DNA from 2 places in the Arthrobacter sp. sptzw42 genome. Region 2 is predicted to be linked to the other one. Evidence: predicted binding sites of a transcription regulator. Region 2 holds the regulator's gene; the other holds the start of a gene.
What was found. Region 2 encodes LexA, which represses DNA repair genes until DNA is damaged. Its sites were predicted from a motif close to TCGAACANNTGTTCGA; they were not measured.

Region 1 (4,274 bases), on a different contig from region 2:
ATGATGCGTGTTTCGATGGTGTACTGCTGCCACAGCTGAAGGGACTTCCGGAAGGCGATGGTTTCTGCGGCCACCACCGGGCCCCACCCGCGGCGGCGCATCCGCTTCCAGACTCCGCTTCGCGCCATCAGGTCAAACCGGCCCAGGTCCAGCAGGGAAAGATACATTCCGTTGTTGACGTGCAGGGCGATGTCGATGTCGGTGGGCAGCACCCTGAGCGGAAGCGAGGAACTGTCCCAAACCGTCAGCGGCGGGCGGCGGGAAGAGGTGAAGAGCAGCAGGAGGGTTCGCAGAAGCAGGTGCATTCGATCATGTTACCTACGGGTAATGTCGGGCGGGATCAAGCACGAAGACGCCCGGCCTGACCCACGTAGGATTTCCTGCATGACCCAACATCGCTACCGGGACCTCGCGGACTGGCCGCTCACGGTGACGGCGCTCATCTTCCTGGCGGCGTATGCATGGCAGGTGCTGGGCCGCATCGAAGGCAGTAGCGCCTTCTGGCTTGAGGCTGTCATGTGGGCGACCTGGGGTATCTTTGCCGTGGACTACTTAGTTAACCTGTGGCTGGCGGATGACCGGGGCAGCTGGTTTCTCCGGAACCTGCATGAACTGCTTATTGTGGTGCTGCCGTTCTTCCGGCCGCTGCGCCTGCTCCGGCTGGTGACGCTGCTGTCCGTATTGCACCGCACGCTCGGGGACACGCTGCGGGGACGCGTGGTCACGTATGTGGCAGGGTCTGCGGCGATGCTGGTGTTTGTGGGCGCACTCGCCGTCCTTGACGTGGAACAGACTGTCCCGGATGCCAGGATCACTACCTTTGGAGACGCGTTGTGGTGGGCCATGACCACCATCACCACCGTGGGCTACGGGGACATGTACCCCGTGACACCGATTGGGCGGATGGTCGCAGCCGCCCTCATGATGAGCGGAATTGCCGTCCTGGGTGTGGTGACGGCCTCCATCGCGTCCTGGCTGGTCCAGCGTGTGGAGGACACTGCTGAGGCCGTGGCCGATGCTGAGGCGCCGGTCCGGGCGGAGCTGGCAGAACTCGTGGCGGAACTGGCTGCGCTTCGCCGGGAAGTCGCTGCGCTGAAGGACCAGCCCAGCCGCTAGCACAGGCTGATGCCCGGTAAGTGGGCGGAATCAGACTGAGTATCCGGGGCTGAACGCCCGAGTACCCGGCAAGGATATTCGGGTAATTCCTACTGGTGCCCGCAGGATGCACACTTCCTAGACTCGGGAATCCTAGGACCGAACATGTGCTGGCCTGTTCACCGGGTGGCTTCCGGATGGCAGTGCCTCCTCGCGGAGCTTCCGTATCTTCTGGGTATGCGGACACTCCATCTTGTGCCGACGGCGGCCAGCCTGGAAGGGGACCGCCCCGGCGCATCACACGCGCTCCGTCCCGCCTTCGCTTCGTGCGCCTGCAGCTGCCTGGCTGGACCGAACCCCGATGGGCTATCCCATGAACCAGCCGAAGTTTCAAACCTCCGAACCACCAGGACGCAGTTTCACCACAAACGCTTTCCGCTCCGGCGTGACGGCTGCCCCGCCCACCGTCATGAACAGGCTGTGGGCCGGGATGGCCGCTGCCGCCGTAGTGGCGGCGGTGGGAGTCGGTGCGCTCGCTGCCCCGGCCACGTCACTGCTGCAGGACTCGACTGCGGCTGCCCCCGTTGCCGGGACGCCGGAACCGGCCGCCCGCGTTGACGCGGCTGGCCAGGCTGCGGCCGAAGGCGATTCCTCCGGGACCTCTTCCGGCGACGGGCAGGAGCAGCCGGCCGTTCCCGCGGCCGCACCTGCGGCGGTGCCCCCTGCAATGGAAGCGCAGGCGCCACCTCCTGTTCCGCCCGCTGTCGCCCCCGCGCCAGCCCCTGAGCCGCCAGATCAGACGTTGATTCTTTCCGGTCCAGCCCCTGCAACACCCGAGGGGGCAGCCGCCGTGGCCAGCGCTCCGGCACTGGCCGTGGCGCCGGCACCCGTTGCTCCTGTTCCGGTGGTTCCGGCTGCTCCGGCAATCCGAACCATTTACGTGGTCGGCGCCGGCGGGCAATCCATGGTGGACGCCTGCATCGGCCCCATCCACTACACCCCGAACGACGGCTACTCGCTTTTCATCACCGAACACGACTTCTGCGGGGGCTGGGGGCGCTTCTCCGGAATTGGGGTGGGTGAGACGGTAGAGATCCCGGGCTACGGAACCTACACAGCAACCGCGAGGGGCCAGGTACCCAACCCGGGAACCACCAATGACGTCATCGCAGTGTTCGGTGGTTTCCCGCGGGCCATCCTGCAGACCTGCATTCCGGGGACCAGCCAGATGCTCCTGATCGCACTGAACTAGCCGGGGTGAACTAGCCGGGTTGAAACTGGGCCGACGTCCGGGCCTTTCCGCGGCTGTTGCTTGTCTGGGCTGCGGCAGGGGCGCATGCATGGACATAAAGTAACGCCACGAAGCGAACTCTGTGGCGTTGGTTCTGCGGGACATTCCCTCAGGGAAGCAGGGCTAGGCGTTCATCCGTTTGCGCTCCGAGATGTGCTCCACGAGCTCACCCACACGCTGTTCGGAGTAGTTGCGGGCGATGTCTCCCTGGCTGATGATGCCCACCAACTTGTGGTCCGCGATAACCGGAAGCCGCCGGACCTGGTACTTTTCCATCATTTCGATGGCGGCATCAACATTCGCGTCGGCATCCACCCAGTAGGGCCGGCCAGTGGCCAGGTCACGGGCCATCATTTCGCGGGGATCGCGCCCGGCGGCTACGCACTTGAGCACGATGTCGCGGTCGGTGATCATGCCCCTCAGCTTGCCGTCGTCACCGCAGATCGGCAGCGACCCGCAGTCCAGATCCAGCATCATGAGGGCGGCGTCGGCGAGGGTCTGGTTTTCCTTAATACACTGTGCGTCCGTCGTCATGAATTCACGTACGGCACTCATTGATCCTCCTTTATCGATTTCCTAATCGACGCAGGGCATCGGGCGCATGCGCCGATGCTGTCAGCCTACGCCCGGGGACGGCCCGTGTCGACGGCGGTCGGCTGGTTGTAAAGGCGTGGATGCAGACTCTTTGCGGGACACGGAAAAGCCTCCGGAACCTGGGGTTCCGGAGGCTTTTCCTTGGGTGGCAGATGAGGGATTCGAACCCCCGTAGGCGTTGCCAGCTGATTTACAGTCAGCCCCCTTTGGCCGCTCGGGTAATCTGCCGAACTTCAAAAGAAGATCACCCCCGGCTGCAGTCCGTGGAACGTCCGTTTCCGGGCCGTTCCGCTTCCAGTAACCGCGGGCAAGACAACTTTACAGAACTTCCGCCGAAGAATCGAATCGGCGCACCACGGCCAAAAAAAGCGCGGTTTTAGCGGGTCCATCCTCGAGGTATGGCGGTGGCCGGACGCGTCAGGCTTCACCCAGAATCCGCCCGGCCAGGCGGGCCTCGAACTTCACCGCCTGCTCCTCGGTGATCTGGTTCAGCTGGACGGCGCGGAGAAGGTCCTCTCTGACACCCTCCATCCGGGATGCGGCGTCCGCCACAGGGCTGAAGATAATGGAGGCTGCCACCGCCGCTGCCGCCACGGACGTTGCTGCGGTGGCCACGGCGCCGGCCGCCGCCGAGCTGGTTCGTGTGACATATTGCGCAGCCTTGCGGTGCATCGTGTTCCTTTCGTGCAGCTTTCCAACCCTTTCAACTGTGCCCGGGCCCCCTTCGTTCCCCCGGGGCGTGCGCTGGGAGGGAACTGTGAATACCGCACCCCCAGCGGGAGCATCCGTATTACGCTTGAATCCAGCCCACCAGGCCCCGTCCGCCGACGGGGCTCCCACCAGTGCAAGGAGAGTCATGGCAGGCGAGTCAACGTTCGACGTCGTAAGCAAAGTGGACAAGCAGGAAGTGGCCAACGCCCTTAACCAGGCACAAAAGGAACTGGCCCAGCGCTACGACTTCAAGGGTGTAGGCGCTGAGGTGGATTTCAGCGGCGAAAAGATCCTCATGAAGGCCAATTCTGAGGAGCGCGTCCTGGCGGTACTGGATGTGCTGCAGTCGAAGCTGATCCGGCGCGGCATCTCCCTGAAGTCGCTGGACACCGGGGAGCCCTACGCCTCCGGCAAGGAGTTCCGCCTTGAGGCTTCCATTAAGGAAGGTATTGCCCAGGACCTGGCGAAGAAGATCAACAAGCTGATCCGTGACGAAGCCCCCAAGTCCGTGAAGTCCCAGATCCAGGGCGACGAACTGCGTGTGACGTCCAAGTCCCGCGATGACCTGCAGGCCACCATGGCG
Region 2 (4,274 bases):
TACGGGCAAGTCACTGGCGTACCTGATACCGCTCATTGCCCATGCCCTCGAGAGCGACAAGCCCGCCCTGGTCTCTACGGCGACGCTTGCCCTGCAGACCCAGATTGTGGGCAGGGACATTCCCCGGCTCCTGAAAACCATCACGCCGGCGCTGGACCGGCCGGTGAAGGTGGCGCTGGTCAAGGGACGGTCCAACTACGTCTGCCGGCACAAGCTCGAAGGCGGGTTTCCCTCCGAGGAACCTGCAGAGGGCCAGCTGTTTGCGCTCGGCGAGGACACCAGTGTCCCGCACTTTGCTGCAGCTGTGGGCGGTCCCGCTTCCCAGCTGGGCAAGGAAGTGGTCCGCTTGCGGGAATGGGCGGAGAAGACCACTACGGGAGACCGTGATGAGCTCCTGCCCGGTGTCACTGACCGGGCCTGGCGGCAGGTCTCGGTGACCTCGATGGAGTGCCTGGGCGCCCAGAAGTGCCCCATGGCAGCAGAATGCTTCAGCGAACTCGCACGCCAGGACGCCGCCGAAGCCGACGTCGTGGTCACCAACCACGCCATGCTCGCCGTCAGTGCCTTCGAAGGCCTCGCGGTGCTGCCCGAATACGACGTCGTTGTGGTTGACGAGGCACACGAACTCCAGGACAGGGTTACCGGCGCCGTTTCGGGGCAGCTCTCGGTGGCCATGGTCCATACCGCAGCTGCGGGAGCGCGCAAGCATACGGCCGTTACCGTGGATGCCCTTAGTGCGGCTGCCGCCAACCTTGAAGCCGCCCTTGCCGGAGTTCCCAATGGACTGCTTCCCAATGGCCTCAACGATGAGCAGCTGGACTGCGTGGACCAGTTGCGTGAAGCCTGCCGCGCCGCACTTTCCGACTCCAAGGGGGACAGCAGCACCACTGCCGACGGCGGGAGGCAACTGGCGCGCTCCCGGCTGATGCTCATCCTGGAACTGTGTGAACGTCTCCTCGCCGCCCGGGAGAACCGGGAAGTGGTCTGGTTTTCCCGCGCCAGTTCCTTTGACCCCCAGCAGGGGTACTCCCAGCCCGACGAAACAGCTCCCGCGCTGATCAATATTGCGCCGCTGTCCGTGGCAGGGCGGCTGCGCGAGGGCCTGTTCGCGAACCACACTGTGGTGCTGACTTCCGCCACCCTGGCAATCGGTTCAGCCTTTGAGCCCGCCGCCGGCGGGCTGGGGCTTGTGGGAGAGGGGGCGCCCAGCTGGACGGGCGTTGATGTGGGATCGCCCTTTGACTATTCCAGGCAGGGAATCCTGTACGTGGCAGGTCACCTGCCCAAGCCCGGCCGCGGAGCATCCCCGGAAGCGCTGGCCGAACTTGAGGCCCTGATCAGGGCATCAAACGGCGGGGCGCTGTGCCTGTTCTCCTCCCGGCGGGCGGCAGAAGAAGCGGCCGATGCGCTGCGGCCCAAGCTGGGAATGACCATCCTGTGCCAAGGCGACTCCACCATGACGGCCCTGGTGAAGCAGTTCGCGGACGAACCTGACACCTGCCTGTTCGGCACGATGTCCCTGTGGCAGGGCGTGGACGTTCCGGGGGGCTCCTGCCGACTGGTGGTCATCGACCGGATTCCCTTCCCCCGGCCCGATGATCCCCTGATGACAGCCCGGTCCCGGGCAGTTGCGCAGGCGGGAGGCAACGGCTTCATGTCAGTTTCGGCCACCCACGCCGCCATCCGGCTCGCACAGGGCGCGGGACGGCTGATCCGGTCAACCGGGGATAAAGGCGTGGTGGCGGTGCTTGATTCCAGGCTGGCCACGGAACGCTACGCCGGATTCCTCCGCGGTGCCCTGCCGCCGTTCTGGTCCACTACGGACAGGAAAACAGCCATGGCGGCGCTGGAGAGGCTGGCCAAGGAAAAGATTTGAGCGCCCCGGCTGACGGGCCGGGGCGCTCATAGCTGGAGGCACAGGTGTGTTCGAACTCCGGGGCCGTTTAAAGCGAGCGGAGCACCGACACTACCTTGCCCATGATGGTGGCGTGGTCGCCAAGGATGGGCTCGTACTGGGTGTTCTGGGGGAGCAGCCAGGTGTGGCCGTCGCGCTGACGGAAAGTCTTAACAGTGGCTTCGTCGTCAAGCAGGGCAGCAACAATATCTCCATTGGCCGCATCTGCCTGGCGGCGGACCACCACCCAGTCGCCGTCGCAGATGGCAGCGTCCACCATGGAATCACCGGCCACCTTGAGCATAAACAGTTCCCCCTGGCCCACGAGCTGGCGGGGGAGCGGCAGGACGTCCTCCACCTGCTGGTCAGCCAGGATGGGACCACCGGCAGCAATCCTGCCCACAAGGGGGACCATGGCTGTGTCCATGGCGGTGGGAAGAACGGTGACGGTGCCGGCCCCCTGAAGGGAAGGGGCAGGCTCCGCCGCCTGCTTGGATGAACCACCGTCGAGGGTAAGGGGCATCAACACTTCCATGGCGCGCGGCCGCTTGGGATCGCGCCGCAGGTAGCCAAGCTTTTCCAGCTGCGAAAGCTGGTGCGTGACGCTGGACAGGCTTGCCAGGCCCACGGTGTCACCGATCTCGCGCATGGACGGCGGATACCCGTTGTCATTGACCGAGCGCTGGATGGTCTCGAGGATCCTTTTCTGCCGCGGCGTCAGGCCCTTGGCGGTCTTCTTCGGTTGGGAGGTTGCCCTGCCCCCGGCGGCTGCTGCTGCCATATTCGCCAATGCCTTTCGGTTGCCCCGGACTCCTGTGGCCCGGACCTGAAGTTCACGCCGGAATTGTCAGACCCTGCTGATCAACTTTCAGAGTGGTTGTTCTTTCTCTCAAAACTAGGCCAGCCACATTGCTTTTTCAAACATCTGTTCTAGCGAGTCTCGACAATGTTCGTTGATAAGTGCTAAAACAGAGGGAGCAAAGTTCGAACATTTGTTCTACTCCGGTCGAAGCCATTCGAAAACAGGCGGCAAGGGCCGCCAAGGCGGCGGCTTCGGAGGGGAATATCGGGCAGCACAGTACGGTCCAGGAGGGCTAAGTCATGTCAGCTACATCTGCTTCGCGGGATTCATTTTCAGTGCACTACTTGTCCGGGCCTGAGGCCAGGCCGGAGGAGGGGCCTGTGCCCCTGCCGCCCCTGCGCCTGACGCGCCGCGGGAAGATCGTCCTGATCGGCATTCCCCTGGTCCTGCTCGCGGCCCTGCTGCTTTCCCTGGCCGGATTCTTCAACTCGCCGGCAAAGGCCTCCGATTCGGCGGCTGACCTGTCCGTTACCCCTGCCGTTACCGTTACCGTCCAGGCAGGGGAATCCTTGTGGGCTATCGCCGGGAGCGTTGCCCCGGAGCGGGATGCGCGTGACGTCGTGGCTGACATCGTCCAACTGAACAACCTGACCGGCGGCGCGGTCTTCCCGGGGCAGCAGTTGTACGTCCCCACCCGGTAGGTGCCGCTCACCCGCCGGCTGCTGGAGGCCAACGCGGACAGGACGTTGATGGCCCGTCGTGAAGGCCGGCTCAGCGCGAACGGGAAGCCGTCACATTTTCCGGCTCCCCGGGCTGGCACTAAACTGTTCAGGTGAATGACCAGCTAGAGCGCCTCAACCGGTTACCCCTCCGCAGCAACCTTCGTGGGCTTACCCCCTACGGCGCACCCCAGCTGGACGTCCCTATCCTCCTCAACGTCAACGAGAACACCCATGGTGTCCCTGAGAACGTACGGGCCGCCATCACCGCCGCCGTTACGGACGCGGCCGCAGGCCTCCACCGTTACCCGGACCGCGAGTTCACGGAGCTGCGCAAGGCTCTGGCGGAATACTTGGGGCATGGCCTGGACGAGTCGAATGTCTGGGCGGCCAACGGCTCCAACGAAGTACTCCAGCAGATTCTCCAGGCTTTCGGTGGTCCCGGCCGCACCGCGCTGGGCTTCCCGCCCACGTACTCCATGTACCCCTTGCTTGCCAGTGGCACGGACACGGAATACATCGTGGGCCAGCGCGCTGACGGCTACGGCCTCAGTGCAGAATCCGCAGCACTTCAAGTGAAGGAGCTGCAGCCCAGCATTGTTTTCCTCTGCTCGCCGAACAACCCTACGGGAACAGGTTTGGGGCTCGATGTGGTGGAGGCCGTCTACGAGGCCGGGCACGCCAGCCAGACCATCGTCATCGTGGACGAGGCGTACCACGAGTTCGCACACGACGGGACGCCGAGCGCCCTGACCCTGCTGCCGGGCCGGGAGCGGCTGATCGTTTCACGGACCATGAGCAAGGCCTTCGCCCTCGCCGGAGCGCGCCTGGGCTACATGGCCGCGGCTCCGGAAGTTGC

Region 1: a site for LexA is predicted at 1,255-1,270, ahead of AC5RT4_RS06115 (LysM peptidoglycan-binding domain-containing protein). Genes of this name have one in related genera too.

What each region holds. Positions count from the first base shown of each region.
Region 1 is NZ_JBNHEX010000004.1:29,307-33,580, forward strand. It holds gene AC5RT4_RS06105 (acyl-CoA thioesterase) at 1-305, opposite strand, end outside; gene AC5RT4_RS06110 (potassium channel family protein) at 385-1,116, shown strand; gene AC5RT4_RS06115 (LysM peptidoglycan-binding domain-containing protein) at 1,469-2,347, shown strand; gene AC5RT4_RS06120 (CBS domain-containing protein) at 2,510-2,941, opposite strand; tRNA gene AC5RT4_RS06125 (tRNA-Tyr) at 3,127-3,208, opposite strand; gene AC5RT4_RS06130 (hypothetical protein) at 3,398-3,652, opposite strand; gene AC5RT4_RS06135 (YajQ family cyclic di-GMP-binding protein) at 3,837-4,274, shown strand, end outside.
Region 2 is NZ_JBNHEX010000017.1:29,770-34,043, forward strand. It holds gene AC5RT4_RS16605 (ATP-dependent DNA helicase) at 1-1,876, shown strand, start outside; gene lexA (transcriptional repressor LexA) at 1,944-2,675, opposite strand; gene AC5RT4_RS16615 (LysM peptidoglycan-binding domain-containing protein) at 3,041-3,397, shown strand; gene AC5RT4_RS16620 (histidinol-phosphate transaminase) at 3,529-4,274, shown strand, end outside.